Regions from separate parts of the Paracoccus sp. J39 genome, predicted to be linked through region 2. Evidence: riboswitches for the same ligand, from Rfam matches in the RefSeq annotation. Region 2 holds a riboswitch; the other holds the start of a gene.
What was found. Region 2 has a riboswitch for cobalamin ahead of L632_RS25130 (TonB-dependent receptor). Riboswitches for the same ligand answer to the same signal wherever they lie in the genome.

Region 1: it holds a riboswitch for cobalamin, as region 2 does, so the genes downstream of both, L632_RS0119515 (CbtB domain-containing protein) here and L632_RS25130 (TonB-dependent receptor) in region 2, are expected to answer to the same signal.

Annotation. Positions count from the first base shown of each region.
Region 1 is NZ_JAEN01000029.1:20,207-35,727, forward strand. Features, by position in the region: gene cobO (cob(I)yrinic acid a,c-diamide adenosyltransferase) at 1-568, shown strand, start outside; gene L632_RS0119495 (DUF1801 domain-containing protein) at 573-989, shown strand; gene bluB (5,6-dimethylbenzimidazole synthase) at 993-1,616, opposite strand; gene L632_RS0119505 (hypothetical protein) at 1,616-2,149, opposite strand; gene L632_RS0119510 (CbtA family protein) at 2,220-2,918, opposite strand; gene L632_RS0119515 (CbtB domain-containing protein) at 2,920-3,096, opposite strand; cobalamin riboswitch at 3,133-3,337, opposite strand; gene L632_RS0119520 (endonuclease/exonuclease/phosphatase family protein) at 3,477-4,529, opposite strand; gene leuD (3-isopropylmalate dehydratase small subunit) at 4,520-5,125, opposite strand; gene L632_RS0119530 (hypothetical protein) at 5,218-5,799, shown strand; gene leuC (3-isopropylmalate dehydratase large subunit) at 5,817-7,253, opposite strand; gene L632_RS0119545 (hypothetical protein) at 7,546-7,779, shown strand; gene rsfS (ribosome silencing factor) at 7,856-8,311, shown strand; gene rlmH (23S rRNA (pseudouridine(1915)-N(3))-methyltransferase RlmH) at 8,315-8,782, shown strand; gene L632_RS0119560 (hypothetical protein) at 8,899-9,432, shown strand; gene L632_RS0119565 (LOG family protein) at 10,084-10,911, opposite strand; gene dapD (2,3,4,5-tetrahydropyridine-2,6-dicarboxylate N-succinyltransferase) at 11,006-11,830, shown strand; gene L632_RS0119575 (GlsB/YeaQ/YmgE family stress response membrane protein) at 11,937-12,188, shown strand; gene L632_RS0119580 (YbaK/EbsC family protein) at 12,224-12,694, opposite strand; gene L632_RS0119585 (hypothetical protein) at 12,751-13,071, shown strand; gene L632_RS0119590 (lytic murein transglycosylase) at 13,163-14,413, shown strand; gene L632_RS0119595 (RNA pyrophosphohydrolase) at 14,495-14,986, opposite strand; gene L632_RS0119600 (S41 family peptidase) at 14,983-15,521, opposite strand, start outside.
Region 2 is NZ_JAEN01000026.1:15,614-31,134, reverse strand. Features, by position in the region: gene L632_RS0118750 (iron ABC transporter permease) at 1-6, opposite strand, end outside; gene L632_RS0118745 (ABC transporter substrate-binding protein) at 3-887, opposite strand; gene L632_RS0118740 (hypothetical protein) at 884-1,456, opposite strand; gene L632_RS25010 (TonB-dependent siderophore receptor) at 1,458-2,609, opposite strand; gene L632_RS25130 (TonB-dependent receptor) at 2,566-3,339, opposite strand; cobalamin riboswitch at 3,516-3,707, opposite strand; gene L632_RS23635 (DedA family protein) at 3,964-4,542, shown strand; gene L632_RS23630 (alpha/beta fold hydrolase) at 4,497-5,465, opposite strand; gene L632_RS23150 (hypothetical protein) at 5,552-6,655, opposite strand; gene L632_RS0118710 (universal stress protein) at 7,301-7,714, shown strand; gene L632_RS23145 (hypothetical protein) at 8,039-8,362, shown strand; gene L632_RS0118700 (hypothetical protein) at 8,355-8,732, shown strand; gene L632_RS24750 (hypothetical protein) at 8,740-8,910, shown strand; gene L632_RS0118690 (APC family permease) at 8,912-10,306, shown strand; gene L632_RS23140 (hypothetical protein) at 10,309-10,992, shown strand; gene L632_RS23135 (hypothetical protein) at 10,989-11,300, shown strand; gene L632_RS0118675 (ABC transporter permease) at 11,836-12,486, shown strand; gene L632_RS0118670 (betaine/proline/choline family ABC transporter ATP-binding protein) at 12,512-13,660, shown strand; gene L632_RS0118665 (ABC transporter permease) at 13,657-14,379, shown strand; gene L632_RS0118660 (glycine betaine ABC transporter substrate-binding protein) at 14,417-15,301, shown strand; gene L632_RS0118655 (nitrilase-related carbon-nitrogen hydrolase) at 15,367-15,521, shown strand, end outside.

The DNA of each region.
Region 1 (15,521 bases), on a different contig from region 2:
GATCAAGGCCGCCCGCGACAGGATGATGGCCGGGAAGCAGGGCGAGAAGGGGCTGGTCATCGTCCATACCGGCAAGGGCAAGGGCAAGTCCTCCTCGGGCTTCGGGATGATCCTGCGCTGCATCGCCCATGGCATGCCCTGCGCGGTGGTGCAGTTCATCAAGGGCGCCTGGGACACCGGCGAGCGGCGGCTGCTGACCGCGCATTTCGCCGATCTGTGCCAGTTCCACGCCATGGGCGAGGGCTTCACCTGGGAAACGCAGGATCGCGAGCGCGACATCGCCGCCGCCCGCGCCGGCTGGGAAAAGGCCAAGCAGCTGATCCGCGAACCCTCGATCCGCATGGTGCTGCTGGACGAGATCAACATCGCCCTGCGCTATGACTATCTGGATCTGGACGAGGTGCTGGCCTTCCTGCGCGACGAAAAGCCGCCGATGACCCATGTCGTGCTGACCGGGCGCAATGCCAGGCCGGAACTTATCGCGCTGGCCGATCTTGTGACCGAGATGGAGCAGGTCAAGCACCCGTTCCGCGACGGGATCAAGGCCCAGCCGGGCGTGGAGTTCTAGGAGCATGGAGAAATCGCAGGACAAGCCGAAGCTGCTTTCGGGCGGCAACCCGCAAATCCCCAAGGGCTATGGCGAGGCGCCGCTCCGCGCCTATATCGCCGCCATGCCGGGCTGGAAGCAGGAGATCGGCCAGAAGCTGGACGAGATCATCACCCGCACCGTGCCGGGGGTGAAGAAGGCGGTGAAATGGAACTCGCCCCTTTACGGGGTCGAGGAGGGGCACTGGTTCCTCAGTTTCCATTGCATGACGAAATACATCAAGATCGGCTTCTTTCGCGGCACGCAGCTTGAGCCGATGCCGCCGGTCGCCTCGAAACATCCGGAGGTGCGCTACCTGCACATCCCCGAGGGGCCTTTCGACGAGGACCAGTTTGCCGACTGGGTGCGGCAGGCCAGCCGCCTGCCCGGCGAGAAGATGTAGGGCTCAGCGCCGCTGCCAGTCCCGCGCGGTGTTTTCCTGCCAGCCCGCGCGGTGCAGCAGCGGCGTGTCGTCGGTGAATTCGGGCCAGCCGAGGCAGAGGAGTGCCGAGAACTCCCAGTGGTCGGGGGCTTGCAGCAGTGCCGTGATCCGCGCCGGATCGAGGATCGAGACCATGCCGAGGCCCAGGTTGCGCACCCGCGCCGCCAGCCACAGCGCATGGATCGCCATGGCCGTCGATTGCCGCAGGGTTTGCGGCATGGTGGCGCGGCCGAGGCCATGGCCCTCGGCCGGGTCGATCCGGGTGAAGACGGCCAGCCAGACGGGCGCGCGGTCCAGGCCGGCCAGCTTCAGCGCATCGTATTCCTGCCGCTGCCGGCCCTGATAGCGGTTGGCGGCCTCGGCATTGCAGCGCAGGAAATCGGCGCGGATCTCGGCGCGCAGCGCCGGGCTTTCGACCCGGATCACCCGCCAGGGCCGGGCATTGCCGACCGAGGGCGCCAGTTCCATCGCCGCGCGCAACTCGTCCAGCAGTGGCTCGGGGATGGGGTCGTCGCGGAAATGCCGCACGTCGCGGCGCCAGCGCAGGATGCGCTCCAGTGCGGCGCTGTCCTCGGGGCCGAACTCCATCAGGACGCCGCGCAGATGGCGCTGTCGGGCAGGCCCGCGGCCCCGGCGCGGATGGCGATCGGCCGGTCGGGCACCGTCAGCTCGACGGCGAGCGGCTGGCCGGCAACCGTCAGCGGCCGGTGGTCGTTCGCGTTCAGCTCGACCCGCAGCCGGTCGCCGGGCGCGAGCGCGTCGAGGTGATGGGCCGGGCCGTAGAGCCGGGCGATCTTGCGGCCGTTCAGGTAAAGATGCGCGTGCCCCTCGCCGGGCCGGTCGGCCAGCCCGGCATGTTCGGGGGCGAAGCAGAAGCCGGGACTTTGCAGGAACAGGTTCCAGCCCGCGACGCTGTCGGGCTCCAGCCGGGCCGAGGCGGTGGCGCTGCCAGCAGGCAGGTCGATGGGCGCGCCGTGGTCATGCGCCGCGGCCTGCGCGCCATGGCCATGCGCGCCGTGGTCGTGACCGTCCAGCGTGATGCCGTTGGCGGCGGCGATGACGAAGCCCATGCCGCCGCCGAAGATCAGGCCGATCAGCAGCATCGGGATCGAGCGATCCATGTCTGTCCCCCCGGTTCATGGAAAGGGCCGGGCACGGCTGCGCGCCCGGCCGGAAGGGCTGCGGCCCGGATCAGGCGGCTTGCGGAAGGGGCGCGCGCTGCCCCTCGCGCTGCCAGAACCAGCCGGCCAGCAGGCCGAGCACCGCCCAGGCCAGGGCGCCGGCCCCCAGCGCGCGGCCGGCGAATTCGGCCGAAAGCTCGGGCGGGACCGGGCCGGCATAGCTGTCGGGCTGCGGCGCGCCGATCAGATGCGGCGCCAGGATCAGCACGATTGCCACGCCCCAGGCCGGCCAGCCCCTGCCGAAGGCGATCAGCCACAGAGCAAGCCCGGTGGCCAGTGCCGTGCCCAGCCACCAGATGGCGCGGATCTGCACATCGGCGGCGGCGACGCCCGGCACCTCGGGGGCAAGGCCGAAGGCGGGGGCGAGCTGCATGGTCAGGTAGCCGGCAAGACCCCAAAGCAGCCCCCGCCGCGCCGTGACCGCATTGCCCTGCGATTCGGCAACCGCCATCAGCGCCACCAGCATCAGCCCGTAGCCGGCATAGACCAGCATGGTGAACAGCACCGAAAGCATGTTGCGGGTCCATTCGAAGGGGCCGAGATCCTGATGCGCGCTGACGGATTCGGCGCCGAAATGCGCCAGCTGCCCGGATTCGTAAAGCTCGGCATGCAGCAGCACCGGCTGCACGAACCAAAGCTGCAACAGGGCGGCAATCAGCCCCGTTGCAGCGCCAGCGATCAATCCGCTGGTCAGAATGCGCGAGAACATGTCAGTGGCAGGGGAAGCCGGTGGCGTGACGCACGTCATGTGCGGCGTCATGCAGGGTTTCGGCCTGCACCAGCCCGGACATGAAGATCAGCCCGAAGCCGATGGCGAAGGCGGCGATGGCGGGAAACAGCACCGAGGCGCGGCTGGCCCCCGCGGCGGTCATGGGTTTTGCGGTCATCTGCGACCCTTTCCTTATGTCGTCCAACCCGACGACGTTGCGGTTTTGCGCATCGGCAGGTCTCCTGGCTTGCGGGTCACGGCAGACGCCCGCCTTCCCGGCCGGTTGGCCAGTGGCATGATGGGCGTCCGCTCTCCGCTTACAGTCGCGGGGGCGGCTGCGGATTTGGCCCCGGATGCCCCGGGCCGCACCGCATTCCCTTTTGGCCCCGGAAAGGGGCACCGATACACGCATATGTTACCTGCGCCGCCGCCGCGGCGGCAAGCGGAATCGAGGACCGGGCGGCGGGCCGGCGGGCGGCGCTGTCGCATGGGTATTTGGAGAACGAAGAAGATGCCCGAGGGATCGCGCGGGGATCGAGGCAGGCGGGCTTGTCCGGATCACGGGGCCGGCGGCCAGTCCAGATCGACCCAGACCAGCCGGTGCGCGGAAGCGGCCAGGGCGGCCTCGGCCAGCGGGCCCTCGGCCGGCCAGAACACGCCCGCGTCCAGCACCGTGAGGCCCTTGGCCGGCAGGACGTAATCGACGCGCAGGTTGCCGGGCGGCTTGTCGTCGGGCCAGTCGCCGGTATCCAGCGCCGGATCGCCCTTGTGGCGGTCGTTCACGCCGCCCTTTGCTGCCGCCCCGCCGGCGCTACGGGGCCGGGGGTCGGTGACATGCGCCATGATCCGGGCCAGCGCCTCGGGCCGGCCCTCGCTGTCCATGGGGTCGAGATTGAGGTTGCCGGCCAGCACGAAAGGGCCGCCCGGCAGGTGGTGCAGCCAGAAGGCCAGCTCGTCATGGTTGCGCCGGCCGTTCAGGTCCTCGGGCCCATCGAAGACCGGCGGCGTCGCGGACATGGCGAGCAGGTGGAGCGGGTTGCCCCTCACCGTCACGACCGCGTCCCAATGCGCGGTCGAGGACAGCCGGCGGATCGCCGCCACCTTCTCGGGCAGCGGCGGCATCAGGTGGCCGGGCAGGTCGCGCCACAGGGCGCCGGTGTAATCCGTGACCGGCCCGATGGGATGGCGCGACAGGATCGCCATGCCGCCCTGGCCCGAGAATCTGCCATAGCCCTCCGCGTCGTCCGCCGTGCCCAGCCGCCCGTCGGCGTTCAGGTCCAGCCCGGTCGCCATGCCGGAATTCGGTCGCGCCGCGAAACGGTGCGGATAGTCCAGCCCGGCCCGGGCCAGCCTTGCGGCAAAGGCGTCCAGCGCCCGGCCGTCCAGATCCCAGTCGAAATCGGTCAGCAGCAGGATGTCGGGCCGGGTCTCGGCCAGCACGGCGACGACCGCGGCGACCTGCGCATCCTCGCGACCGAGGTCGCGCAACAAAAGCCCCGGCCCGTCGCGCGACAGGTCGGGGCTGTAGGTGGCGATCCGCAAGGGCTCGGCATGGGCGGCAAGGCCAAGGACGGCCAGCAGGACCGCCCCGGCAAGCGCCCTTACACCCAAGGCCGGCTCTGGGCCATCTGCGCCTCGAACGTGTCGATGGCGCTGGCCTTTTCCATGGTCAGGCCGATATCGTCCAGCCCGTTCAGCAGGCAATGGCGGCGGAACGGGTCCAGCTCGAAGGGAAAGCTCTGCCCGTCCGAGGTGGTCACGGTCAGGTTTTCCAGGTCCACGGTCATGCGGGCGTTGGCGCCCTTCTTCGCGTCCTCCATCAGCACCTCCACCACCTCGGGCGGCATGACGATGGGCAGGATGCCGTTCTTGAAGCAGTTGTTGTAGAAGATGTCGGCGAAGCTGGTGGAGATCACGCAGCGGATGCCGAAATCCAGCAGCGCCCAGGGCGCATGTTCGCGCGACGAGCCGCAGCCGAAATTGTCGCCGGCGACGATGATCTGCGCCTCGCGGTAAGCCGGCTGGTTCAGCACGAAATCCGGGATCTCGTTGCCTTCGGCGTCGTAGCGCATCTCGTCGAACAGGTTCTTGCCCAGACCCGAGCGGTGGATCGTCTTCAGGAACTGTTTGGGGATGATCATGTCGGTGTCGATATTGACCAGCGGCATGGGCGCCGCGATGCCGGTCAGGGTGGTGAACTTGTCCATGTCTTGATCCTCGCAGAATTGACTTGGGGCGCGCGCGCCCGTTAACCGAGACCCGAGCGGCGCCTGGCGCCATGGCTATACGGGTCTTGCTGATGTTTTTCGGGTTTTCGAGTTTCGCCGCCCTGCGCGCCTGCATCGCGCGCGACTGGACGCCGCAGATCGGCGATCCCGAGATCACCGGCTGGCTGACGGTGCTCTCGTATCTTGTCTGCCTGTTCCTGGCGGTGAAGGTGCTGCGCCGCCGGCCGGCCGGCGCGGCGCGCGGGCTGTGGCTGGCGATCGCCGGGCTGATGGCGTTCCTGGCGCTGAACAAGCAGCTTGACCTGCAGACGGCGCTGACCGCCACCGGACGCTGCATGGCCCGGGCGCAGGGCTGGTACGACAACCGCTACCTGGTGCAGCTGGCCTTCATCGCCGGGCTGGTGCTGGGCGTGGTGCTTGCGCTGATCTGGGCGACGAAGGCCGTGCGCGGGCACATGCGCCGCAACGGCCTTGCCCTGCTGGGGCTGGCCGTGCTGTGCGGTTTCGTGCTGGTGCGCGCGGTGGGTTTCCATCATGTCGATATGCTCATCAGCATGGATTTCGCGAACCTCAAGTTCAACTTCTGGTTCGAGAATGCCGGGCTGGTGCTGATCGCGATCAACGCCCTGCTGCTTCTGCGGCGGGGCCGCTAGGGGCCCCGCCCGAAGCATCAGACGGTTTCCACCAGAAGCTCGCGCACGTCGGTCAGGTGGCCCTTGATGCCCGCCGCCGCCGCCATGACCGGCGACATCAGATGCGTGCGGCCGCCGCGGCCCATGCGTCCCTCGAAATTGCGGTTCGAGGTCGCGGCGCAGCGTTCGCCCGGCGCCAGCTGGTCGGGGTTCATGCCCAGGCACATCGAGCAGCCGGCCAGACGCCATTCGAAGCCGGCGTCGATGAAGATCTTGTCCAGACCCTCTTCCTCGGCCTGCATGCGCACCAGGCCCGAGCCCGGCACGACCATGCCACGCACGCCCGGCGCCAGCCTGTGGCCCTTGAGGATGCCGGCGGCGGCGCGCAGATCCTCGATCCGGCCATTGGTGCAGGAACCGATGAAGACCGCGTCGATCTTGATCTGGTTCAGCGGGGTGCCCGGCTTCAGGCCCATGTAGTCGAGGCTGCGGCGCGCGGCCTCGACCTTGCCGCCCTCGAAATCCTCGGGGGCGGGGACCGTGCCGGTGATCGGCAGCACGTCCTCGGGCGAGGTGCCCCAGGTCACCACCGGGGCGATGTCCTCGCCGCGGATGGTGACGACCTTGTCCCAATGCGCGCCCTCGTCGCTGAAGAGGGTCTTCCACCAGCTGACCGCGGCCTCCCAGGCGGCGCCTTTCGGGGCATGGGGGCGGCCCTTGCAATAGTCGAAGGTCTTTTCGTCCGGGGCGATCAGGCCGGCGCGGGCGCCGCCCTCGATGGCCATGTTGCAGACGGTCATGCGGCCTTCCATCGACAGGTCGCGGATCGCCTCGCCGCAATATTCGATGACATAGCCGGTGCCGCCGGCGGTGCCGGTCCTGCCGATCACCGCCAGCGTGATGTCCTTGGCGGTGACGCCGGGACGCAGCTTGCCGGTGATTTCCACCTTCATGTTCTTGGATTTCTTCTGGATCAGCGTCTGGGTGGCCAGGACGTGTTCCACTTCCGAGGTGCCGATGCCATGCGCCAGCGCGCCGAAGGCGCCATGCGTCGCGGTATGGCTGTCGCCGCAGACCACCGTCATGCCGGGCAGGGTCCAGCCCTGTTCCGGCCCGACGATATGGACGATGCCCTGGCGGATGTCGTTCATCGGGTAATAGTTCAGCCCGAATTCGCGGGCGTTCTTGTCCAGTTCCGCGACCTGGATGCGGCCCTCGGGGTTCTCGATGCCGTCCACGCGGTCGGCGGTGGTGGGCACGTTGTGGTCCGGCACGGCGATGGTCTGGTCGGGGCGGCGCACCTTGCGCCCGGCCATGCGCAGGCCCTCGAAGGCCTGGGGCGAGGTCACCTCATGCACCAGGTGGCGGTCGATATAGAGGATGCAGGTGCCGTCGTCGGAACGCTCGACCACATGGGCGTCGAAGATCTTGTCGTAGAGGGTGCGGGGCGCGCCCGCGTTCGTGTTGCCGGTCATGGCTGTCTCTTTTCTGGAAGACTAGCTGGGAAAGGGCGGAGGGGCCGCAACCTGCGGCAGGGCGCGCAAAGGCGCCCGCCGTCGTCAAAGTCGGGCGGTGACGGACAGGCTTTCGCCGTAGAACCGGCCCGGCAGGCGGGCGCGGTCGTGAATGTCGAAATAGACGAATCCTCGCATGACAGCAGTAATAGGTCGATTTCACGTCATATTCAATATCGCCACACGGTCCTGTTAATTCCAAGTTGGGAAATGGTCCCTATTTTCTATGCAAGGAACAAGAAAGGGACCGATCATGCTGATTCGCATCATCCTGCGGACGATTCCCCTGCTCTGCGTGGCCGCCTTTGCGCTGGCGGTGGGCCTGGAACAGGACCGGCCGGGCCCGGCGCAGGGGGTGGCGGGGGCCGAAACCCGGCAGCTGGCCTGGGGTGCCGGGCAGGTGCGATGCGTCGATCCCTGGGGGAATCTGCCGCTTTCCGCCTGTTCCTCGGCCGAGCCAGCCAGAAATCCGCCGCCGCCACATTGAGCAGGCGCGATTCCGTGCTACATTACTAGGGCCCCGGCGCCGGGGGAGATCGGCGTGATGACCGGAGGATGAACCCCTGTCCAATACCGTCTCGCCGGCTTCTGCGCCGGCTGCGACCACCGCGGAGTCCGGGCTGACGAGCGATCAGCTACTGGGCCGCATTCTTGCCTCTCTTGACGACGACAAGGCCGAAGATGTCGTGACCATCGACCTGCGCGGCCGCTCGGCCATGGCCGATCACATGGTGATCGCCTCGGGCCGCAACGCGCGGCAGGTGGCCTCGATCGCCGAGAAGCTGGTCGAGCGCCTGAAAGAGCAGACCGGCCGCTCGGCCCGGATCGAGGGCAAGGAAACCGGCGATTGGGTGCTGATCGACACCGACGACGTGATCGTCCATGTCTTCCGTCCCGAAGTCCGCGAATTCTACCAACTGGAAAAGATGTGGATGCCGGCCGACGCGCTGCGCTCGGCCACGCTTGACCGGATGCGTGCCGAACACGCGGCCGAAGAGGCCCGCAAGACCCAGAACTGACCCATGCGCATGGTCATTGCCGCGGTCGGGCGGCTGCGGCAGGGCCCCGAGGCGAAGCTGATCGCCGATTACCTGGACCGTCAGGCCAAGGCGGGCCGCAGCCTGGGCCTGCCCCCCGTGACGCTGGCCGAGGTCGAGGACCGGCGCGGCGGCGGCATGGCGGCCGAGGCGGCGCTGCTGGCCAGGGCCGTCCCCGACGGCGCGGCCCTGGTGGTGCTGGACGAGCGCGGCCAGATGCTCAGCTCTCCGGAATTCGCGGCGCGAATCGCCGGCTGGCGCGACCAGGCCCGGGATGTGGCCTTCGTGATAGGCGGCGCGGATGGCATCGACCCCGGCCTGCGCGACCGGGCCGACCTGGCGATCAGCTTCGGCCGCATGGTCTGGCCGCATATGCTGGTCCGCGTCATGCTGGCCGAGCAGATCTATCGCGCCACCACCATCCTCGCCGGCAGCCCCTATCATCGCGAATGAGTGCAACGCCTTTGAACGATTAAGTTTTTAGGCAGAATGCCGGGAGGGCCCAGGTGAATTTCCCGGGCCTTTCTGCTAGGATGGGCCATCAAGGTCATCAGTTTCCGGGGTATGTCATGATCCCAATCGTCAATCAGATCCACAGCCGGGCCGGCCCCGCCACCCCCCAGGCGGCGCGGGAGGTCGAGGTCGTCGGTCCAACCATCGCCCGCGCCCAGCCCGAAGTGCCGGTGGTCGAGGAATCCGGTGCCGCCGCCGGCGACGTGCCGCTTGGGCGCGGAGGCATCGACCGCTCGCAGCAGACCGAAGCGGCCCCGCCCCGGCGGCAGGCCGTCAAGCCGGCCAGGGCGGCCGAGGATATGGACGGCCCCCAGGATCGCGCCGTGTTCCGTGCCAAGGTGATCAGGTTCCTGACCGCGATCTATGGCGATGACGAATCCTTTCGGCGGGCGCTGAAACTCGGCACCATCGTGATCCGCGCCGCCGAGGATCCGCCCGACCCCGAATTGCGGCCCGAGCTTTCCCTTGCGATCTATCGTCATGGCGCAGAGCAGGCGGATCCGCCTGCCGAGCCTCTGCCCGAGCGCAGCTCAGGCGGCCAGCCGCAAGCTGTCGGCGCGACCGATTTCATCGCCTGGTGGCCGAAATAGCGACGATTGCAATCGTCGCGTCCGGAATTGCGTTGCCCGGCACCGTCGCAGCCCGAATGGCAGCGGCGAGCGGGTGGCGGCTGTCATGGCTCGCCGACTGAAATCAGGCGGTGCACAGGGGGCACTGGGCTGGACCGGGTGACGGTCGATTGCCGGCGCAATTTCGAGATCACGGCTCGCCCGGGCGTCACAGGCGGTCGACAGGTTCGCCAGAGCAGGTTTGCGGCGAACGGGTTTGCGGCGTATCCCGCTCTGGGGCCCGGCCGGAGCAGAAGCCTTAACTGTCTGCTGAAAAAGTCCACGCGTCGGGACAGCCTGCGCCAGGAACCAGAAAACCCGCCACAGACTCGACCGGAAATTCCCGATGCTGAGGCGGATCTTCACCAGATCCGGAACGATTTCCGGCACCATAGCCTTTTCAGAGTTTTCCAGCGGCCTTTTAACGGTTTTACTGCGCCGGTGCGACGCGATGGTCGCAGGCTCGCCCGTTGCCGGCCTTGCGGTTCGCCGCAAGAGCGGGCCGGGCGGCGAGGCGCGGCGGCCGGGCTTCGGCTCGGCGCATCGCCGTCGGCGGGACATGGCCGGAGCGAGTCGTCCATCGGGCCCGAAAGCGAAGGCCCGCGAGGGGCTGCCGGCGCAAGGGGTGCCCCGTCAGGGGCAGGGCACCACCCAGTTGTCGATGATCTCGACCGCCTCGTCCGCGCTTTCGACGAAGCTGATCAGCTCCAGGTCCTCGGGGCTGATGGTGCCGGCCTCGGCCAGCGCCTGCCAGTTGATCACCTTGTGCCAGAACTCCGGCCCGAACAGGATGAAGGGCACCCGCTTCATGCGGCCGGTCTGGATCAGGGTCAGCGCCTCGAACATCTCGTCCATGGTGCCGAAGCCGCCGGGGAAGATCGTCACCGCCTTGGCCCGCATCAGGAAATGCATCTTGCGGATGGCGAAATAATGGAAGTTGAAACACAGGTCGGGCGTGACATAGGCGTTCGGCGTCTGCTCGTGCGGCAGCACGATGGACAGGCCGATCGAGGCGCCGCCCGCCTCATGCGCGCCCAGGTTGCCGGCCTCCATCACCCCCGGCCCGCCGCCGGTGCAGATCACGTTCTCGGCGCCATAGCTTTCCAGGCTGCGTTCCGTCATCAGCCGGGCAAAGCGCCGCGCCTCGTCATAGTAATGCGACAGGGCGGCCAGCTCCGGGGTGCGCGCGCCTTCCCGCCGCTCGGGCGCGGGGATGCGGGCGCCGCCGAACATCACCACGGTCGAGCGGATGCCGCGCGCGTCCATGATCATCTGCGGCTTCAGCAGTTCAAGCTGCAGCCGCACCGGGCGCAGTTCCTCGCGCAGCAGGAATTCGGTATCGGTAAAGGCCAGCCGATAGGCCGGCGCGCGGGTCTGGGCCGTGTCGGGGGTGATCTCGGCCACCGCCACGTCCTGATGGCTGTCGCGGAACGGGTGGCTGCGCTCTTCTAGTTCTGTCATCCAAACCTCTGGCGGGGACCGCCGCACATTGCGCGGCTGCACCCCTCGGCTTATAGCCCTTGGACAGGAGTTTCCACCGTTGAGAGGCCAGACCATGTCGAATGACGCACTTGAAGCCGCCATCGAATCCGCCTGGGAGATCCGCGACCAGATCACCCCCGCGACCAAGGGCGAGGTTCGCGACGCCGTCGAGGCCACGCTGGAGGCGCTGGACAAGGGCGCTCTGCGCGTCGCCGAAAAGCGCGGCAGCGACTGGCATGTGAACCAATGGGCGAAAAAGGCCGTGCTGCTGGGCTTTCGCCTGAAGGACATGGAAGTGCATATGGGCGGCCCGCAGGGCGGCACCTGGTGGGACAAGGTGGACAGCAAGTTTGCCCATTGGGGCCAGGCGCAATGGCAGGCCGCCGGCTTCCGCGCCGTGCCGAACTGCGTGGTGCGCCGCTCGGCCTATATCGCCAAGGGCGTGGTGCTGATGCCCAGCTTCGTGAACCTGGGCGCCTATGTCGACGAGGGCACCATGGTCGACACCTGGGCCACCGTCGGCTCCTGCGCGCAGATCGGCAAGAACGTGCATCTTTCGGGCGGCGTCGGCATCGGCGGCGTGCTGGAACCGATGCAGGCCGGTCCGACCATCATCGAGGACAATTGCTTCATCGGAGCGCGTTCGGAAGTGGTCGAGGGCTGCATCGTGCGCGAGGGCTCGGTCCTGGGCATGGGGGTCTTCATCGGCAAGTCCACCAAGATCGTCGACCGCGAGACCGGCGAGGTCATGTATGGCGAGGTGCCGGCCGGTTCGGTGGTGGTCGCCGGCTCGATGCCCTCGAAGAACGGCGTGAACCTTTACTGCGCGGTGATCGTGAAGCGCGTCGATGCGCAGACCCGCTCCAAGACCTCGATCAACGAGCTGCTGCGCGACTGACCTGTTGCAGCCCTGCACCGGACTCACCCCTGCGTGAGACCGGCGTGAAACCCAAGCGCCGCCGCTGCGTTCAACCCGCACAGGTATCCTGAAAGCGGAGTTTCACATGCAGGGTTTGGGTTGGCTGGCCGCGATCATCGTCGGCGGTCTTGCGGGCTGGATCGCCAGCAGCATCATGAAGGCGGATACGGGGATCATCCTCAACGTCATCCTGGGCATCGTCGGCGCCATCGTCGGCAATGCGCTTCTGGGTCTGGTCGGGCTGAACGCCCAGGCCGGCAGCTGGCTCGCGCAGGGGGTCGCCGGGCTCATCGGCGCGGTGGTGCTGATCTGGCTTTACCGGGCAGTGGCCGGATAGCGAAAACGGGGCGGGGTTTCCCGCCCCTTTTCCTGTCAGGCGGTGAAATCCGCCCGTTTCGCCCCGGTGATGCGGACCAGATCCTCCGGCGCGATGGCGAAGACGTGGCGCGGCGTCCCGGCCGCCGCCCAGACCGTCTCGAAATCCAGCAGTCGCGGGTCCAGCCAGGCCTGGACCTGCCGCAGATGCCCGACCGGCGCGACGCCGCCGATGGCGAAGCCGGTCTCGGCCCGGATCAGGTCCGCATCGGCCTTGCCGAGGCTTTGCCCCGCCAGCGCCGTCGCCTTGGCCGGATCGACGCGATTGCCGCCGGCGGTCAGGAACAGCACGACATGGCCGGTCGTCTCGCCGCGGAAGATGATCGACTTGGCGATCTGGTCGACCGCGCAGCCGACCGCGGCCGCCGCGCCCTCGGCGGTGCGGGCGCTGTCGTCGGTCTCGCGGATCTCGACGGCAAGCCCGGCCGCCTGCAGCGCCGATTGCACCCGCTTCAAGCTCTTGCTCATTGTCTCTCCCTCCGGTTTCGGGCGATATGACGCGAAAATGCAGCAAAGGAAAAGCCATGGCCCAGCAGGTCTACACGCTTCTGGTCGAGGTCGGCCGCGCCGCGGATGACGGACTGCCCGAAGGCGCCAGCGGCGCGGCTTTGGTCTGCTACGCCTCGGGCGTGACCGAGGAGGAGGCGGTGCGCGAGACCGTCGCCATCCTCAAGCAGGCCGGGCTGGCGCCCATCGAGGTCACCGGCCATGGCAGCATCGACGAGCGGCTGGCCGAGGGCCACGAGATCCCCGAGGAGGAGCGCGCCCTGATGGACCGCGCGCTGAACGAGAACGCGGTGATCGTCGCCCAGATGGAGCCGCTCTTTGCCGAGGAGGACGGCTGATCGGGGCCCCTATCCAGCCGCGCCGGGCTGGGCTAGACTGGCCGCAACCAGAAGAAAAGCCCATGAACGAGCAACGGAACGGACAGGCAGAATGACCAGACGCATTTCCCGCATCGCGACCTCGGCCGTGCTGACCATCGCCCTGGCAGGCTGCGGCGTGTCGATGAACCAGGGCCCGGGCGGTGTCGGCGGCAATTTCGGCGGGCTGCCCACGGCGGGCGGGCAGGGCTCCGAGGCCGGCTTCCAGAACTGGGTGCAAAGCTTCCGCCCGCGCGCCCTGGCGGCCGGCGTCTCGCCCGGCACCTTCGACAGCGCCATGGCGGGGGCGCATTACCAGCCCAGCATCGTGGCGCTGGACCGCAAGCAAAGCGAATTCACCAAGCCGATCTGGGACTATCTCGACGGGGCCATCGGCACCCGCGGCGCGACCGGCCGGGCGAAGGCCGCGCAATATGCCGGCACGCTTTCGGCCATCGAGGCGCGCTACGGCGTCCCGCGCGAGATCGTGCTGGCGGTCTGGGGCATGGAGTCGAATTTCGGGGCCAATCGCGGCAATACCCGGATCGTGCCGGCCTTGGCGACGCTGGCCTATGATGGCCGGCGCGGCGAATTCTTCGCCGGCGAGCTGGTGGCGGCGCTGCGCATCATCCAGTCCGGCGACGTGGACAGCGCCCATATGGTCGGAAGCTGGGCCGGGGCCATGGGGCATACGCAGTTCATGCCCTCGTCCTTCCTCTCCCACGCCGTCGATTTCAACGGCGACGGCCGCCGCGACATCTGGTCGGACGACCCGACCGACGCGCTGGCCTCGACGGCCAGCTACCTGCGCCAGAACGGCTGGCGCCCCGGCCAGAGCTGGGGGACCGAGGTCATCCTGCCGCAGGGCTTCGACTTCAACCAGGCCGGCAAGTCGGTGCAGCATTCCGGCAGCCAATGGGCGGCGATGGGCGTGCGCACGGTCAGCGGCGCGCCGGTGCCCTCGGGCTCGATCCTCGCACCGGCGGGATCGCGCGGCCCGGCCTTCCTGATCACGGAAAACTTCCGCGCCATCCTGAAATACAACGCCTCGGACAGCTACGCCCTCGGCGTGGCCTATCTGGGCGAGGCCATCGCCGGCCGCCGCGGCATCCAGGGCAGCTGGCCGCGCGGCGACCGCACGCTGTCGAACAGCGAAAAGGCCGAGATCCAGCGCCTGCTGATGGCCCGCGGCTTCGACACCGGCGGCGTGGACGGCAAGCTCGGCAGCCAGTCGACCGAGGCGATCAAGGCCTTCCAGCGTTCCCGCGGCGTGACGCCCGACGGCTATGCCGATACCCGCCTGCTGGCCATGCTGCGCAGCTAAGGAAAAGGGGCGGCCCCGAAAGCCGCCCTTCTTGCTTTCTCTGTTTCACAAATACCCAAACCGGCCGCGCAACCGGCGCGGTCAGGCCAGGATTCCGCGAAACTCGCCCAGCACCCGCGCATAGACCTCGCGCTTGAAGGGCACGATGCTGTCGACCAGATCCACCGCCCGCATCCATTGCCAGCGGTCGAATTCGGGATGCGCGGTCGCGATGCGGATGGCGTCGTCGGGGCCGAGGAAGCGCATGGCGAACCATTTCTGCTTCTGCCCGCCGTATTTGCCCTTCCAGACCTTGCCCAGCAGCTCGGGCGGCAGGTCGTAGGTCACCCAATCGGGCGTTTCCGCCACCACATCGACCAGATCGGTGGTCACTCCGGTTTCCTCGACCAGCTCGCGCAGGGCCGCCTCGCGCGGGGTCTCGCCGCGGTCGATGCCGCCTTGCGGCATCTGCCAGGCCGGGCCGGGATTGTCGATGCGCTGCCCGGCAAAGACCAGCCCCGCCGGGTTGATCAGCACCACCCCGGCGCAGGGCCGGTAGGGCAGGCCCGAGGGGCCCAGCAGATCGCCGCTCATTCCGCTTGCGCCCCCTGGGCCGCGTCCTCGCCGGTGACGGCGGGTTTCGCGGCCTCGGGCACGGCCTGGGCATGGTAATCCACCGCCGCCAGGCCCTTGAGGATATCGACGGCATAGGCCAGCTGGTAGTCCTCCTCGCGCAGCTTGGCGGTGGCCTCGACCTGCTTGGCCTCTTCCTCGATCTGCTTGCGCTCCTCGTCGCTGATCGAATCGTTGTTCAGCGCGCCGCGCAGGTCGGCTTCCGAGTTCAGGAATTTCGACTCGGTCCGCGGCTTGCCGTCCTCGTCCTCCTCCTGCGGCTTCGGCGCCGGCTGCTCGACGATGATGTCGGGCTGGATGCCCAGCGACTGGATCGAGCGGCCCGAGGGCGTGTAGTAGCGCGCCGTGGTCAGGCGGATGGCGCTTTCGGCGGTCACCGGCATCACCGTCTGCACCGAGCCCTTGCCGAAGCTCTTGGTGCCGACGACGATGGCGCGGCGGTGGTCCTGCAGCGCCCCGGTGACGATTTCCGAGGCCGAGGCCGAGCCGCCATTGA
Region 2 (15,521 bases):
GATCATCGGAACGCGTCCTCCAGCCGGACCCGCTCGCCGGCGAGAAGCGTGACGGCTTGCGAGATCACCGGATGGTCGCAGGGCCAGAGCTTGCCCGGGACCGGCAGGACCACGCCCTGTTCGGCAGCCCGCCGCAGGACGGGATTGCGCCCCAGCCCGGCGTTTCGCGCCGGCGGTTGCGTGTCGAAATAGGAAACCACGAAAGCCCCGGGCGGGGTCATCACGATCTGCTCAAGCGGGATGCCGCCCCAGCCTGCGGGACCGGTCCTGCGCTGCATGTTCCGGTATCCGGCAGCGGAAAGCGCCGCATCCACGATGGTGCCGGCACCCGCGCCGCCGCCGTCGGGGCGATAATAGGCCACCACTGGCCCGTCCCTGCCGGGGTCGGCGGCGGCCGCGAGGTCGTGCAGGAACGCCGCGCGCAGCGCCTTGCCGCGCTCGGGCTGACCCAGCCGCTTTCCGACCTGCGGGATCTTGTCCGCCAGTTCCTGCAGGTCCGAAGTCGCCCCGAGATCGAGTTCGGCGATCCCGAAGCGCCCCAGAACCCTGCGCATCTGGGTCGAGCTGCCCTGGCCCGTCACCACCAGGCCGGCATCGCCCGCGATCAGCTCCTCCAGGCTGCCGCGGTTCCGGGGCAGACCGGCCGCCTCTCCGGCATAGGGGGAGGACGGGCCCGCCGCATCCCGCGACAGGCTGAGGATCTGGTCGCGATCGGCCAGCGCCAGCACCCACATATCCCCGCATAGCGCCGTCGAGGCGACGCGCGGTTTCGCGGCAGGTGTCGCAGGGGGCAGGGATTGCCCGCCCCCCGCCCCCACATGTGCCGCGGCGATCCCGAGCGACAGCAGGGCCGCAAGGCCCGCCGCCAGGGCGGCGATGGGTTTCATCCCCTGTAGCCCTTGCTCATCCGGTCCGCTGCGCCGTCCTCGATGCCGATATAGGTGCGGCGAACGTGGTCCCATGTCGCCAGCCGCTCCCAGTCCGGCTGGTCGGCCAGCTGGTCGTCGGCGGTGATGAAAGGGTTGGGAAAGAAGAGGCTCAGCATCTGCTCGCCCTTGCCGTTATCCATGCGGAATCCCCACGAGCGGGGATGCCCGTCGGGATCGAGGCTGCGGAAGAACTCGGCCTTGCCCGGACGACGATGGGCGACCAGCGCCTCGCCGCCCTGCTTCACGGCGCCTTCGTTGCGGCCGATGCACAGATGAAAATGCCCCTGAAGCCGGTAGAACACCGTCAGATAGCCGTCATGCAGCGAAATGCGCTGCGGCTTGGACGGTGGCCGCAATTCATAGGCGGCCCCCTCGACGATGGGACCGAAAGAGAGCCCCTGCCAATGATTGTCGAAGATGTCGGTCAGGAAGTCTTGCAGCCAGTCCTGATCCAGCGGTGCGGGCCAGCGATGTTCCGTCGCGCGCCCTTCGGCATTCACGGTCGTTTCCATGGTCAGCTTCGTCATGTCAGTTCCCCTGCAGGCTCAGGCGGATGCCGGCGAACAAGCTGCGGTCGTTGGTGTTGTAACCCCAGCTGGTCTGGTATTGCTTGTCCAAGACGTTCTCGATCCGGCCATAGAGTTCGGCCCGCTCATCCAGACGATAGCTGGCCAGCAGGTCGGTCACGCCATAGCCGCCAATCTCCTGCCCATAGCCGCTGACCGCGCCCAGGCCGTTGCGGCTGGCATAGCGCAGGCGCGCGCCCACCGACCAGTCGCCGGGGCGATAGCTGACGGTCAGCGCACCGGAGTTCTTGGGCTGGCCGCGCCACTGGCCGGTTTCGTCATTATGGGACAGAACCCAGGTGTGGTTGTGCTGGATCAGCAGGTCTTGCAGGATTTCGGCCTGCCAGGACAGCTCGATGCCTTTCTCGCGCGTGCGGCCGGCCATGTAATAGCCATAGCTGCCGTCCTCGCGCAGGCCCCAGGCGATCTTGTCCTCGACCCGGTTCTGGAAATAGGTCGCGCCCAGTTCCAGCCCGGCATCCGGCCAATAGACATCCGCGCCGATGTCCCAGCCGCGGCTACGCTGTGCCGTAAGGTCGGGATTGCCATAGGTCGGATCGTAAAGCTGATAAAGCCCCGGCGCCTTTGCACCGGTGCCATAGCTGGCCCGCAGCTTCACATCCGCCGCGCCGCTGGCGGAAAGCAGATAGGCCCCGGTCAGCCGCCATGTGTTGAAGGTGCCGAACTGATCATTGTCGTCGCGGCGCAGCGCGGCGGTCAGGGTCAGATGGTCGTCGGGACGCCAGGCCGCCTCGGTAAAGAGCGCGGTGGTGGCGTTGCTGGCGATGAAGCTGCCGGTATAATTGGTGATCTGGAGGGTTTCTTCCTTCTCGCGCGTGACGCCGCCCACAAGCGACCATGGCTCGGCCGGCTTCCAGGTCACGTCGTAGCCATAGCGGGTCAGCATGCCGTCGTAGACATCGCCCTCGGGCCGCGAAAAGCCGGTATGATAGGTTCGCCGGGCATTGTAGCGGCCCCAGCTGAGCGTCTGCCGCAGGGTCCGGTCGGCGCTTTCATGGAGGATGCGCGCGCCCAGGTTCCATTCGTCCTTTTCGACCGTATCGCTGCCGTCACTGGGCGGCGAATCGTATTCGTGCCACGTATCGCTGCGCAGAGAGTTCGGCCCGCAACTGCGGCGCGATCTGCCAGCCCAGTGCCGTGCCGATCCCGTTGCCGCGATGGGCGTCGTCGTCCATGGGGCCGGGAACCGGGCTGGTGCGCGGATCGGCCTGCGACGGGCCGTCGTAATGCGTGGAAAAGCCGCTGACCCGGGCGTCGAGATCGCCCCTTTTCCACAGCAGGGTCGCGGTGGCCCGGCGCCAGCCGTCCGGACCAAGCTCCAATCCGCTGGACAGCCGCCAGCCGTCCTGGACCGGGCGCCTGGTGATGATGTTGACAACGCCGCCGATCGCGTCCGATCCGTAAAGCGAGGACTGGTTGCCGCGCAGCACCTCGATCCGGTCGATGCCCTCGACATCCAGATGGTCGAACTGGAACGCCGTCTCGGTCGAGGACGGATCGCCAAGCCGGACCCCGTCCATCAGGACAAGCACCTGGCCGTTATCCGATCCCCGGATGCTGATGCTGGTCCAGGCACCGGGACGGTCCTGCGAGACCTGAACCCCCGGCACGTCCCGCAGCAGGTCGGTGATGCGCTTCGCCTGTTCGCGGCGGGCGCGCTCCTCGGTCACGACGGTGACGGCGCTGCCGATGGCGCGTTCAGGCAGGTCGGCGCGCGAGGCGGTGACGACGATGGTATCCAGCGTCACCGCGTCCTCGGCGGTGGCAGGCGGGACGGCAAGGGTTGTGCCCAACAGCACGGGAATGATATGGCGGACCTTCATTTCGGCACTTATCCTCGTTCAACGGGAAGGGAAGCCGGATACGAAGGCATCGCCGCGACGGTTCTTCCGCCGCGCGCGCGAGTTCAGATTCTATCGGTCGCATCGCACATACCGCTGCCTTCGATCCACATGGGTCACCGCAGCGGAAATCCGCACCCTCGGCTTGTCCCGGCCGCGGGATGGGCGACAGCGACGGCAGGTCTCCTGGCTTCCGGTTCCTTGCGAGTTCCGCGCCTTCCCCCGCCCTGGGGCAGAGTGGCATATGCGGGTCGCTCCCGGTTACAGTTGCGGGCACAGCTGCGGCATCGGTTTCCCTCACCGCATTCCCTTTTCACCCCTTGCGGGGCACCGTCGGCGACCGGATAGCACAAGGGAGTTGTCAAATAAACAGATTAGATGGGCAGTATCTGCTTTTTCCCGCCTGATGGCAGTGCGCTTGATATCGCGGCAAGATCGATGAGGAGATCGACGTCACCCCGGGGGGCCGAGTGCCTCTGGGCATCGCGCGATCTGGATGCGTTCGGCGCCATGCGTGTCGCCGGCGCAAGCCTTGCGGCTTGCGTTTGCGGGTGGGTGTCCTTAGCTTGATCTGTCCCGCCCCTCGCCCCAAGGAGACTCCGCGCGGTGGAAGCCCTTATCGAACAATATCTGGGCAATCCGCTGATATTGGCCTTGCTGCTGTTTCTTGCGAATTTTGTCATGGAAGAAGGGGCGATCATCGCCGGCGCGGCACTGGCCGCCGCAGGAGAGATCGGCACCGGACTGGCCCTGGTGGCGCTGGTAACCGGGAATATCATCAGCGACTGGGCCCTTTACGGGATCGGCGCACTGGCCGGAAGCAACCGTCTCGTCCGGCGCTGGGTGGACGGCAAGATGCTGGAGCGGGGACGGCGGCTGCTGGATCGCGGCGTCCTGCCGGCGGCGCTGCTGGCACGGCTGTTGCCTCCGGTCTTCATGGCCAGCGGTTTCCTGCGCGTCGATTTTCGCCGTTTCGCAATCGTGAACGGCGTGGTCGCGGCAGTATATACGGCGGCGCTGTTCTTCGGGGCGTTCGGCCTCAACCTGGTCCTGTTCGATCTGCTGGGCAACTGGGCCTGGCCGGTCATGGTTGGGCTGGTGATCGGCGCGGTCTGGCTGAGCCACCGCTTCACGGTCTATTATTTCGCCTCGGACAAGGACGAGGGGGGGCGCTCGGGCGACTGAGACGACGACTTTCCGTCCCCGATGACGCAAGCCAGAGCTGCGCGCAGCAAGTCGGCATCCGTCCAGGGCAGGAAATGGTCGGCCTCTTCGATCAGGATCAGCCGCGGGCCGGGACTGCCGGGCAAATGCGCCTGCAGGAAGGCCACGTTTTCAGGCGGCACTAACGTATCGGCCAGCCCCTGGACGATGGTGACGGGGGCAGTGACACGCGCCAGGTCGGGGGTCAGCTCCTCAAGCCCGGGCCGAAGATTCATCAACTCGGCATTGGCGTTGGCCAGTTCCGTGGGCAGAAGTCCGGCAAAGAAATCAAGCGCCGCCAGTTGCTGCAGGGGATGGGTTTCCTCCAGCTCCGGATCGGCGGCGCCGCCGATCAGCAAAACCCCCGCAACCCGGTCGGGATAGTCGGCGGCAAGCCGCAACGCAACCGGGCCGCCATAGGAATAGCCGACCAATACCGCGGCTCCGGTCCCGCCCGCCGTCAGAAGCGGGGCGACGGCGGCGGCCTGACCGGCCAGATCGGGCTCGGGCTTTTCCCCGCTGGCGCCGAAGCCGGGACGGTCCACGGCCATGTGATATTGCCCGACCGGAACGTCCAGCAGGAAGCGGTCCCATTCCTCGGCGGTGCCGGGGCTGCCATGCAGGAAAATCACCCGCCGCCCGCCGGGTTGGCCCGCCGCCAGATAGCCCAGTTGGGCCTGCCCGTCCCCGCGCGCCAGCCGCATTTGCCGGACCGTGCGGCCCTGTTCCCCGGGCCAGGCGTCGTCGGGTTCCAGCCCGATGCCGGTGATCGCCGAGAACTGTTCGCGCAACGGCTGGAACGGCTCAAGCACGAAACCCAGCGCCCCTTCGGCCAGCGTCTGTTCCGGCGCGGGGATCACGATGGTTTGGCCGGGGGGCGGACAGATGGGCAGATCGGGAATCATGCAAGGCTCCTTTGCGGAGGACTGAAGCCGCCGCACCGCTCGACGGCGGGATTGTCTCGCCCGGCGCGCAGCTGCGCAAGGGATGTTCACGAGCTTTGGGGATAGACGCGCCGCAGCGCCTCCTGTTGTCGCTGCAACCGGATCATGGCGCGCAGGCCGACGGGCCGCGCCCCGCGCCTTCGCATGGCATCGCCGATGGCGAAAAGCCAGCGATACTGTTTCCACAACGCACCGTATGCCTGCCGCAGCGTGCTGCCGCCGGCCCAGAAATGCAGCATCTCGGCACCGGCGCCGTTCAGCTCCAATATCCTGAAATCGCGGGCCGCACCCAGGTCCTCGACGCTGCGGAAGCGGATGTCGAAGCGCCCGAAATGAAAATCCGGTATCTCGCGCGAGATCTCGTCGATCAGCGATTCCAGCTGCGGCGTCACCAGCGATTGCGCGTCGCGATAGACCGCGCCGAGCCTTGCGCTGCGGGCATTGGTCAGGACGTGGAAGGCGCCGGGGCCGGGCACCGTCTCCCAGCTTTCGGGATGGCGGTCGCGATAGATGGCGCTGTTCGGACGCAGGACCTTGTCGGCCCGGACCAGCTGGGCCACGCTGCGGCAACCGTCACCGATCACATGGGGCGGATAGACGAAGGCCATCGAGACGATGCGTCCCCGCACCTGGTCGGGATGGCGCAGATAGAAGATCCCCGCCTCGCCGGGCAAGTCGACCAGTTCCTGCAACAGGATGACGGTGCCCGGAGGCTGCACCGACAGATAATCCGCCAGATCCCCGGCCCGCTGGATCAGCCTGACTCCCCAGCCCTGATAGCCGCGGTCGGGTTTGGCGACGACCGGGAAATCCAGCCCGGCCTCGGCCATCGCGGCCAGGGCGCAATCCACGGGGGCCTCGGTTCCGGGATCGCAACGAAGGCGGGCAAAACGGGCCAGCCGCGCCCTGCCCTGCGACCCGAACAGGTCCAGCCCCTGCGATTTGCTTTCGCCCCACAGGCCCCCCGCCTCCATCGCGGGATTGGCGGCGCTGGGAAGCGTCAGGCTGCGGTAACGGATCGCCAGCGCCAGCCACATCAGCGCGGGAACCACATAGAACAGCCGTTCGGGGATGTGGCGCTTGAAGGCGGGATAACGCTCTCCCTCCGGCGGACGGAACTGGAGAGAGGCGGCTTGAGGCGTGCAGGTCAATGGTTCGGGTCGTCCTTTTCCGGGGTCGCGGATGGTGCTCCGGGCAGGGCCGAGCCATCTTTGCCGGCGATGCGGCCCGGCTTCCGACGCGCCATCCGGAAGAAGCGACCATGGCGCAATATAGCCCGAAGGTCCAGATTTCGATGATCAGCGATCAAGCGCTACGCCGGTTGCGGGGCTTTGCGCGCTGCGGCGAAACCGGCCAGCGCGAACCGCATTTCGAGGTGCTGTCGGCCAATGCGCTGGCCTCTGGTCACAGCGGCGATGTGCCGCCGATCTTTGCCCATCTGGATATCCGGGACAGCATGCGGTTTGGAGTTCGTCCCGCCCTGCGCTCACCCGATCCGTCGTCCTCGATTCCCCTGTTTTACCCGCAGCCTGGGCGCATCCATCCTGATCGTCTTCTGCATATAACCGCAAGATCAACGGACCCTAACCCCAGGACGACCGTTCCGTTTTTGCTTGCCGTTTCGCGGGTTGGCCGATCCGGACGTGGGCCAGCGGGGCGGCGGCAATCGCCCGGCCGCTGCAAATCGAGGGAACCGGCTTGCAGGAATTATGGCCCTTCCTTCAAAAACTCCTTGGCAAGTCACAGGTAAAAATGGGAGCCTCCCGCCTTGTGGATTTAAGAAGGGAGGAAATCCGATGATCCAGAAGATCCTTTGTCCAACCGACGGGACCGATCATTCCGATATTGCCGTCGCTTACGCTGCACAGCTGGCTGCGAAATTCGGCGCGTCGCTGACCATATGCGTGGTGAATATCGCCCATGGCGGTGCGCGTGGCCCGGTCATCCATCATTGGACCAATCAGGAAATGACCGACAAGCTCGAGCGCGCCCGCACCCTCGCGCTCGAGAACGGCGTCGCCGAGGTGAAGCAGGTCGACATCGTCAACCGCGAAGCCGCCGCGGGAATCGTGACCTATGCCGAGCACAACGCCTATGACCAGATCGTTGTCGGAACCGGTGACAAGCGTGGATTGTCGCGACTGATGCTGGGCTCTGTCGCGGCCGATGTCATGGCACGCGCGCATTGCACCGTCACCGTCGCCCGGTGATTCGCCGCGACTGACGATCGCCCGCATGGGAAAATCCTGTCGCGCGGACCGGGCGCCGGTTTGCGCGACCGTGAAACCAATTGCTTGATATATCAATGTAATTCATGGATCCCAAGGCGACGACCAAGCGCGCTTTGCGCTTGGCACGCACGGCCTTGACCGGCGTTCCCTCGGCCAAAAATCTCTCTCCGCTGAAGAAGAAACTTGACAGAATGTCGCAGGATGCCTTTCCTGTAGAGAAAAAAGCTTTCGAGCGCAGAAAGAATCGCGCTACGGCCCACGCGGACGACTTATCAAAAATCGGGCCTCAGGGAGGAATGCAACGTGTCGAATCTGACGAAACGGATCGAAACCATGCATCGGCGCGACATCGCCGTGGCATTGGCCTTTGTGCTGGGACTTTGGTTTGCGATCATCTTCGTGGCGATCGGGACCTGGTCGCTGGCGCCGTCGGCGGCAGCGCGGACGGTGCTGCTGATCGGCGGGGCGGTGGTGCTGCTGTTCAATTCGGCAGCCATCATGGCGATGCTGCGCCACTATCGCGAGGACCGGGACTTCATGTACGGGCTGGATATCCAGTTCCTCGACGAAGCCCGAGAGGCCAGGGAAGCCAGGCGCTATGAGGAAAGGGTCCTGCGTCATGGCTAAATACAATGCCCCCGTCCAAGGCAAGATCGGCCAGATCATCGACGTGATCGTCCTGCTGATCATGGCCATTGGCGCGTTGTATATTCCCTTGTGGCTTGGTCTCGCGGGGTCCGCGAAAAACCCGCAGACCCTCGAAAATCCGACATGGGAGGCGCTGGCCCAAAACCCGGCCATGGTTGAGCAATGGCATAAACTCGGCTATTCCGACCCGAGCCTTGCCGCCGAAATGATCACCGCGCGTTTCGACTACAGTTTCTCGATCGGCGCATTGCTGGCGATGATCGTTGTCGTCGTGGGTTATTACGCAATCCTGCTGCGGTTTTCAGAAAACGAATATCGCGACGTGATCGCCGAAAAATTCGGAGAATGAGGGCATCATGGATCTTTGGGATTATCTGGAATATGCGGCCTGGGGCGCCTCGGCGGTGTTCGGCCTGGTCATCGTCCTGGACTGGATCCGCACCGACAGCACCTATAGCGAGGAGTTCCTGACCTCCTCCCGCGAGGGGGAGCTGGAAGCCCTGACCGAAGAACAGCATCGGGGGTGACATGGAACAGGTGCATAAAACCGAACATGTCGGCCTGGCCCGCGTGCTTGGCCCCGCCCATGTCTGGGCGCTTGGCGTGGGGATCGTTCTGGTCGGCGAGTACATGGGCTGGAACTTCGCGGTCGGCAAGGGCGGCGCCTATGCCGCGCTGATGGCCTGCTGGTTCGCCGGCATCCTCTATACCTGCGTGGCGATGATCGATTCAGAAGTGACCTCGACCGTCGCCGCCGCCGGCGGGCAATATACCCAGGCCAAGCATATCGTCGGGCCGCTCATGGCCTTCAACGTCGGGCTCTATCTCGTCTTCGCCTATACCATGCTGGAGGCGGCGAACGCGATCACGGTCGGCTTCCTCGTCGATACCGTCGCCATGATGAGCGGCCATCACGGCGGGATCGACCAGCGGCCCTTCATCATCCTGGCCATCATGTTCCTGGCCTGGCTGAACTATCGCGGCGTGCTGGCGACGCTGACCTTCAACCTGGTCATCACCGCCATCGCCTTTTCGGCGATCATCGTGCTGTTCCTGTCGACCTCGGGCGCCCTGGGGACCAGCCCGCTGCGCCATGCCGACCTGATGGAGGGCGCCGCATCACTGCCCTACGGCTGGCTCGGTATCCTCGCGGCGATGCATTTCGGCCTGTGGTTCTATCTGGGGATCGAAGGCACCACCCAGGCCGCAGAAGAGGTGCGCAGCCCGGCGCGCTCGCTGCCCTTCGGCACGCTGGCCGGGGTGATGACGCTGGCCATCGCGGCAACCCTGACCTGGTATGTCTGCACGGGGCTGATGCCCTGGGAATATCTGGGTCAGGCCGGCGTGCCGCTGTTCGACGCGGCCCGGCTTAGCGGATCAAGCTTCCTGATGGTGTTTCTGGGCATCGGCACGCTGTTTGCGACGCTGGCCTCGGCCAATGGCTGCATCAACGACGCCAGCCGCGCCTGGTTCGCCATGGCGCGCGACCGCTACCTGCCGGGCTGGTTCGGCGCGGTGCATCCCAAGCACCGCACGCCCTATCGCTCGATCATCTTCCTGGTGCCGATCGCGCTGATCTTCGCGCTTGGCGCGCCGATCGACCAGGTGATCACCTTCTCGATCCTGTCGGGTCTGCTGGAATACACCTTCATGCCGCTGAACATCATCCTGTTCCGGCGCAAATGGCCGCTCGACACCATCAAGCGCGGCTACGAACATCCGTTCCACCCGCTGCCGGCCTTCGCGCTGCTGGCGCTGTGCGGGACGGCCTTCTTCGCGGTGTTCCTCGGCTACGGCACGCAACTGGTGGCGATGATCGCCTTCTACATCGTGGTCTCGCTGTGGTTCCACTTCTGGCGCTACCGCTTCGTGGACCGCGGCGCGCAGTTCACCATGCCTTGGCCGAAGCCGAGGGGCTACTGAACATGCAGGCGGGGCTTCTCGTCCTGATCCTTGGCGGGGGGCTGGTGATCCTAGCCCTCCGCCTCAGATCCGAGGCGGCGCGGCGCAGTTCTGCCCGCGCCGGCTATTTCGACCGCATCGCGCCAATGATGCGCGATCTGCGCCGCGCGGTGTCGCCGACCGGCTTTGCCCGCGTCTCGGGCCGCATCGAAGGGGTCGAGACCGATCTCCAGGCGGTGCCCGACACGCTGACCTATCGCAAGCTGCCGGCGCTGTGGCTTCTGGTGACCCAGCCCGCCGCCCTGCCGGTCTCGCAACGCGTCCACCTGATGGCGCGTCCGCGCGGGATCGAGCCTTTCTCGGCCTTCGACACCCTGCCGCACCAAACCCTGCTGCCCGAGGGATTTCCCCATGATGCCACCTTGCGCAGCGAAAGGCCGCTCTCGCCCGGCGACGCCGCCTTGCTGGCCCGCCACCGTGCGGTCTTTGCCGATGCGAGGGTGAAAGAGCTGGTGATCTCGCCCAAGGGCCTGCGGATCACCTGGCTTGCCGACGAGGCCGAGCGCGGCCGCTACCTGCTGTTCCGCGAGGCCGAGATGGGACGGACCCCGCTTGCCCCGCAGACGCTTGCACCGCTTCTTGCGGCGCTGGCGGGGTTGCGCGCGGATATCCTGGACGAGGCCGCCGCCGAAAGGAAATGCGCATGAGGCCGCCGCCCAATCCCTATCTGGTGCTGGCCTCGGCCGTCCTGCTGCCGGGTTCCGGCCAGGTCTGGAACGGAGAGCCGCAGCGCGGGCTGATCTTCCTGTTCTTCCTGCTGCTGCTGGGTGGCTTCACCCTGATGACCACCGGACCCGAGATATCCTTTGTGGGCCGTTTCGCAGGGGCCTTCTTCGTGCACGCCATGGCGATCTTCGACGCCTACAAGCGCGCGCGCATCCGGCAGGCGGTTTGGACGCATGACGCGCGTTCAAGCGCAAGGCCGAGGCATAGCGGTGGCCAGAACGCCTCTTAAAACCGATGTGCAATCAGGCGGGGTTCAGGGGCATCCTTCCATGGCGATAGCAGAGGACCGGGGTTCGGCGCGATGGTCGAACCGGCGGCACCTCCGCCCCTCACCTGCCCACCGGCACCTGCGCGACCGTCGCTTCGGTCAGCATCCCGCCGGGGATCGGCCGCGGCGTTGATCCGCCCGAACGGCGACGGCTTCCTGGTCCACGGGTTTGCGGCTCATCATCGCTGCCTGACAGGCCCGACGAACCGCAAGCCCTTCCGCCTTCAATCAAGAATTCCGTCCCATAGGCCCTGACGCCGGACAGGCGGGGTGGTCCTGCGGCCGGGATTGTTGCAAGATGGGATCATGCGACAGCTTTGCGATATGCGATCCGGTGGAGCGATGATCTCCGCCCCGGTTCACTGGCGCCTGAACCGTCCTCGCGACGGATTCGTGCAAGCTGGTGACGAATTGGCGCAACATGATGCCGTTTCAACCGGGCTATTCCGGGATATCGCTGGTCGGCCCCCCATCTCTGCCCGAGGGAAAGAGGGATATGGAAATATTTGGTTTCATTGCGAATAACTGGCCGGTCATCCTGCGGCTGGCCGGCGAGCACATCTCGATCGTCGCGGTGGCCGTGGGGCTGGCGATCCTGACCGGCGTGCCCATCGGCATCGCCATCACCCAGAACCGGCGGATCGCGGACGCGGTGCTCTATGTGGCCTCGATCATCGTCACGATCCCCTCGATCGCGCTGTTCGGGCTGATGATCCCGATCCTGTCCAAGATCGGCCAGGGGATCGGCTGGCTGCCGGCGGTGATCGCGATCCTGCTCTATTCGCAGCTGCCCATCGTGCGCAACACCTATACCGCCATCACCAATGTCGATCCGGCGCTGCGCGAGGCGGCCATCGGCATGGGCATGACGCCCTTCCAGCGGCTGACCCGGCTGGAGATCCCCATCGCGATCCCGGTCATCATGGCCGGCGTGCGGACCGCGGTGGTGATGAATATCGGCGTCGCGGCCATCGCCGCCTATATCGGCGCCGGCGGCCTGGGCGTGCTGATCGCGCGCGGCATCTCTCAGACCGATCCGCGCCAGCTTGTCACCGGCGCACTCGCCGTCTCTCTTCTCGCCATCGTGGCCGACTGGGCGCTTTTGCAATTGCAGAAGCGGCTGACCCCGGCCGGGCTGAAACGCTGACATTTCCGGGCAAGGACCTTTGCGGATGATCCGACTCGAAGACCTGACCAAGAGATTCAAGACCCCCGGCGCCGATATCGTGGCCGCCGACCGGGTGAACATGGAAGTGCCCACCGGCGAGATCTGCATCCTGCTGGGGCCCTCGGGCTGCGGCAAGACCACGGCGCTGAAGATGATCAACCGGCTGATCCCGCCCACCAGCGGCAAGATCTACATCAATGGCGAAGACACCGCGCAGCTGGACGATATCCAGCTGCGGCGCAATATCGGCTATGTGATCCAGCAGATCGGCCTGTTCCCGAACATGACGATCGAGGAAAACATCTGCGTCGTCCCCCGGCTGCTGAACTGGGACATCCGCAAGGCCCGGCAGCGTGCCGCCGACCTGCTGGACCTGGTGGGTCTCGACCCGCGCCAGTTCCTGCGGCGCTATCCCAAGGAGCTGTCGGGCGGCCAGCAGCAGCGCGTCGGCGTGATCCGGGCGCTGGCCGCCGATCCGCCGGTCATGCTGATGGACGAGCCCTTCGGCGCCATCGACCCGATCAACCGCGAGATCATCCAGGACGAGTTCCTGAAGATGCAGGCCGAGCTGAAGAAGACCATCATGTTCGTCAGCCACGACATCGACGAGGCGGTGAAGATGGGCGACAAGATCGCCATCTTCCGCGCCGGCCGGATCGAGCAATACGACACGCCCGACATGATCCTGGCCCATCCCGCCAATGCCTTCGTCGCCGATTTCGTGGGCGCGGACCGCACGCTCAAACGGCTGCGGCTGGTCACGGCCGAAGAGGTGGCCTCCACCGAGGTGCCGGTGACCGCGCGGTCGACCAAGGTGTCCGACGCGCTGCACCAGCTGACCGTCGCGAAGGCCCGCCGCGCGGTGGTCATCGACAGCGACCGCCGCCCGGTGGGCTTCGTGACCGCCGAAGAGATGGCCGGCGCCTCGGGCGCGGTCCGGGACTTCGCCCATCCGCTGCCCGCCACCGTGCCGATCCGGGCGGACCTGCGCGCCGTGGTTTCGGAAATGTTCGCGCATGACACGATGTGGCTGGCCTGCACCGACGATCACGGCCGTTTCGCGGGCGTCATCACCCAGCCGGACGTGACCGCGGCGCTGCGCGCGACCTATGGTCCCGACAAGGGCGCGGGACTGGAACAGGGGGCGTCATGACACGCTGGCTGGGTCTCGGGCGCGGGGCGACGATGCTGCTGGTCTTCCTGCTGGGCATCTGGGTAGCGACCTCGGGGTTGCTGGACCAGATGGCGATATACTGGGACGACATCACCTATCTGACGCGCCAGCACGTGTTTCTGGTCGCCAGTTCCGGCGGAGCGGCGATCCTCGTGGGCGTGCCGGTGGGCATCTGGCTGTCGCGCCCCTCGATGGAGCGTTATGCCGAAACGGTGATGCAGGTCTTCAACATCGGCACCACCATCCCGACGCTTGCGGTCATCGCGCTGTCGATGACGCTTCTGGGCATCGGCTTTCCGCCGGCCTTCTTCGGGCTGTTCGTCGCCTCGCTGCTGCCCATCGTGCGCAATACCTATGCCGGGCTGCTGGCCGTGCCTTCGCATCTGAAGGAGGCCGCGACCGGCATGGGCATGACGCAGCGGCAGATCCTGTTGCGGGTCGAGATCCCGAACGCGCTCTACGTCATCTTCTCGGGCATCCGCACGGCGCTGGCGATCAATGTGGGCACGACGCCGCTGGCCTTCCTGATCGGCGGCGGCGGACTGGGCGAGCTGATCTTTACCGGCATCGACCTGATGGACACGGGCATGTTGCTGGCGGGCGCGGTCCCCACGGCGGCGCTGGCCGTGGCCGTCGATTTCCTGATGGGACAGGCGCAGCTGCGGCTGATCCCGAAAGGCGTGAATCCGCTTCGATAAGGCGGAACCAGAACCAGCAACCAAGGGAGCCAACAGCATGAACATCACCGTCAAATCCGGCCTTGCGGCACTGGCCTTCGCGGCATTCGCGACCGGCGCGCAGGCGGCCGACATCGTGGTCGGCGGCAAGAACTTCACCGAACAGCAGATCCTGTCGGCCATCACCCAGCAGGTGCTGGAGGCCAACGGCCACCGGGTCGACAACCGCGCCGGCATGGGCTCGGCCGCGGTGCGCCAGGCGATGGAGAACGGCCAGATCCACGTCTATTGGGAATATACCGGCACCTCGCTCATCACCTACAACAATATCGAGGAAAAGCTGGACCCGCAGCAGACCTATGACACGGTCAAGGAGCTGGACGCCCAGAAGGGCATCGTCTGGCTGAACCCGTCCGAGGCGAACAATACCTATGCCCTGGCGATGCGCGCGGCGGATGCCAGCGAAAAGGGCATCGCGTCCATTTCCGACCTGGCAGGGGCGATCAACGGCGGCCAGAGCCTGACCTTCGGCTCGAACGCCGAATTCTATGCCCGCCCGGACGGGCTGAAGCCGCTGGAGGCGGCTTACGGCTTCGAGTTCGGCCGCGCCAATGTCAAGCGCATGGATACCGGGCTGGTCTATCAGGCGCTGCGGGACCGGCAGGTCGATGTCGGGCTGGTCTTTGCCACCGATGGCCGCATTCCCGCCTTCGACTTCACCGTGCTGGAGGACGACCGGGGCTATTTCCCCAGCTACGCGCTGGCGCCCGTGATCCGCGCCGAGGTGCTGGAGGCCAATCCCGATATCGGCGACCTGCTGAACGAGGTCTCGGCCAAGCTGGACGATCAGGTCATGGCCGCGCTGAATGCCAGCGTCGACGTCGACAAGGTCTCGGTCGAGAACGCGGCGGCGAAATTCCTGCAGGACAACGGCCTCATCTGAGGCGGGACGGGCGGGGGCGGATGCGCCCCTGTCCCCGGGAGGGCGATGCGGAGGGGCCGAAGGCGATGACCACCAGCAAGACGATCACCATCGGCGCCGCGCAATTCTCCAGCGAGATCGGCGATGTCGACGCCAATCTGGACCGCCACCTGCACTGGATCGCACGGGGACGCGAGGCGGGCCTGGACATGCTGGTCATGCCGGAACTGTCGCTGACCGG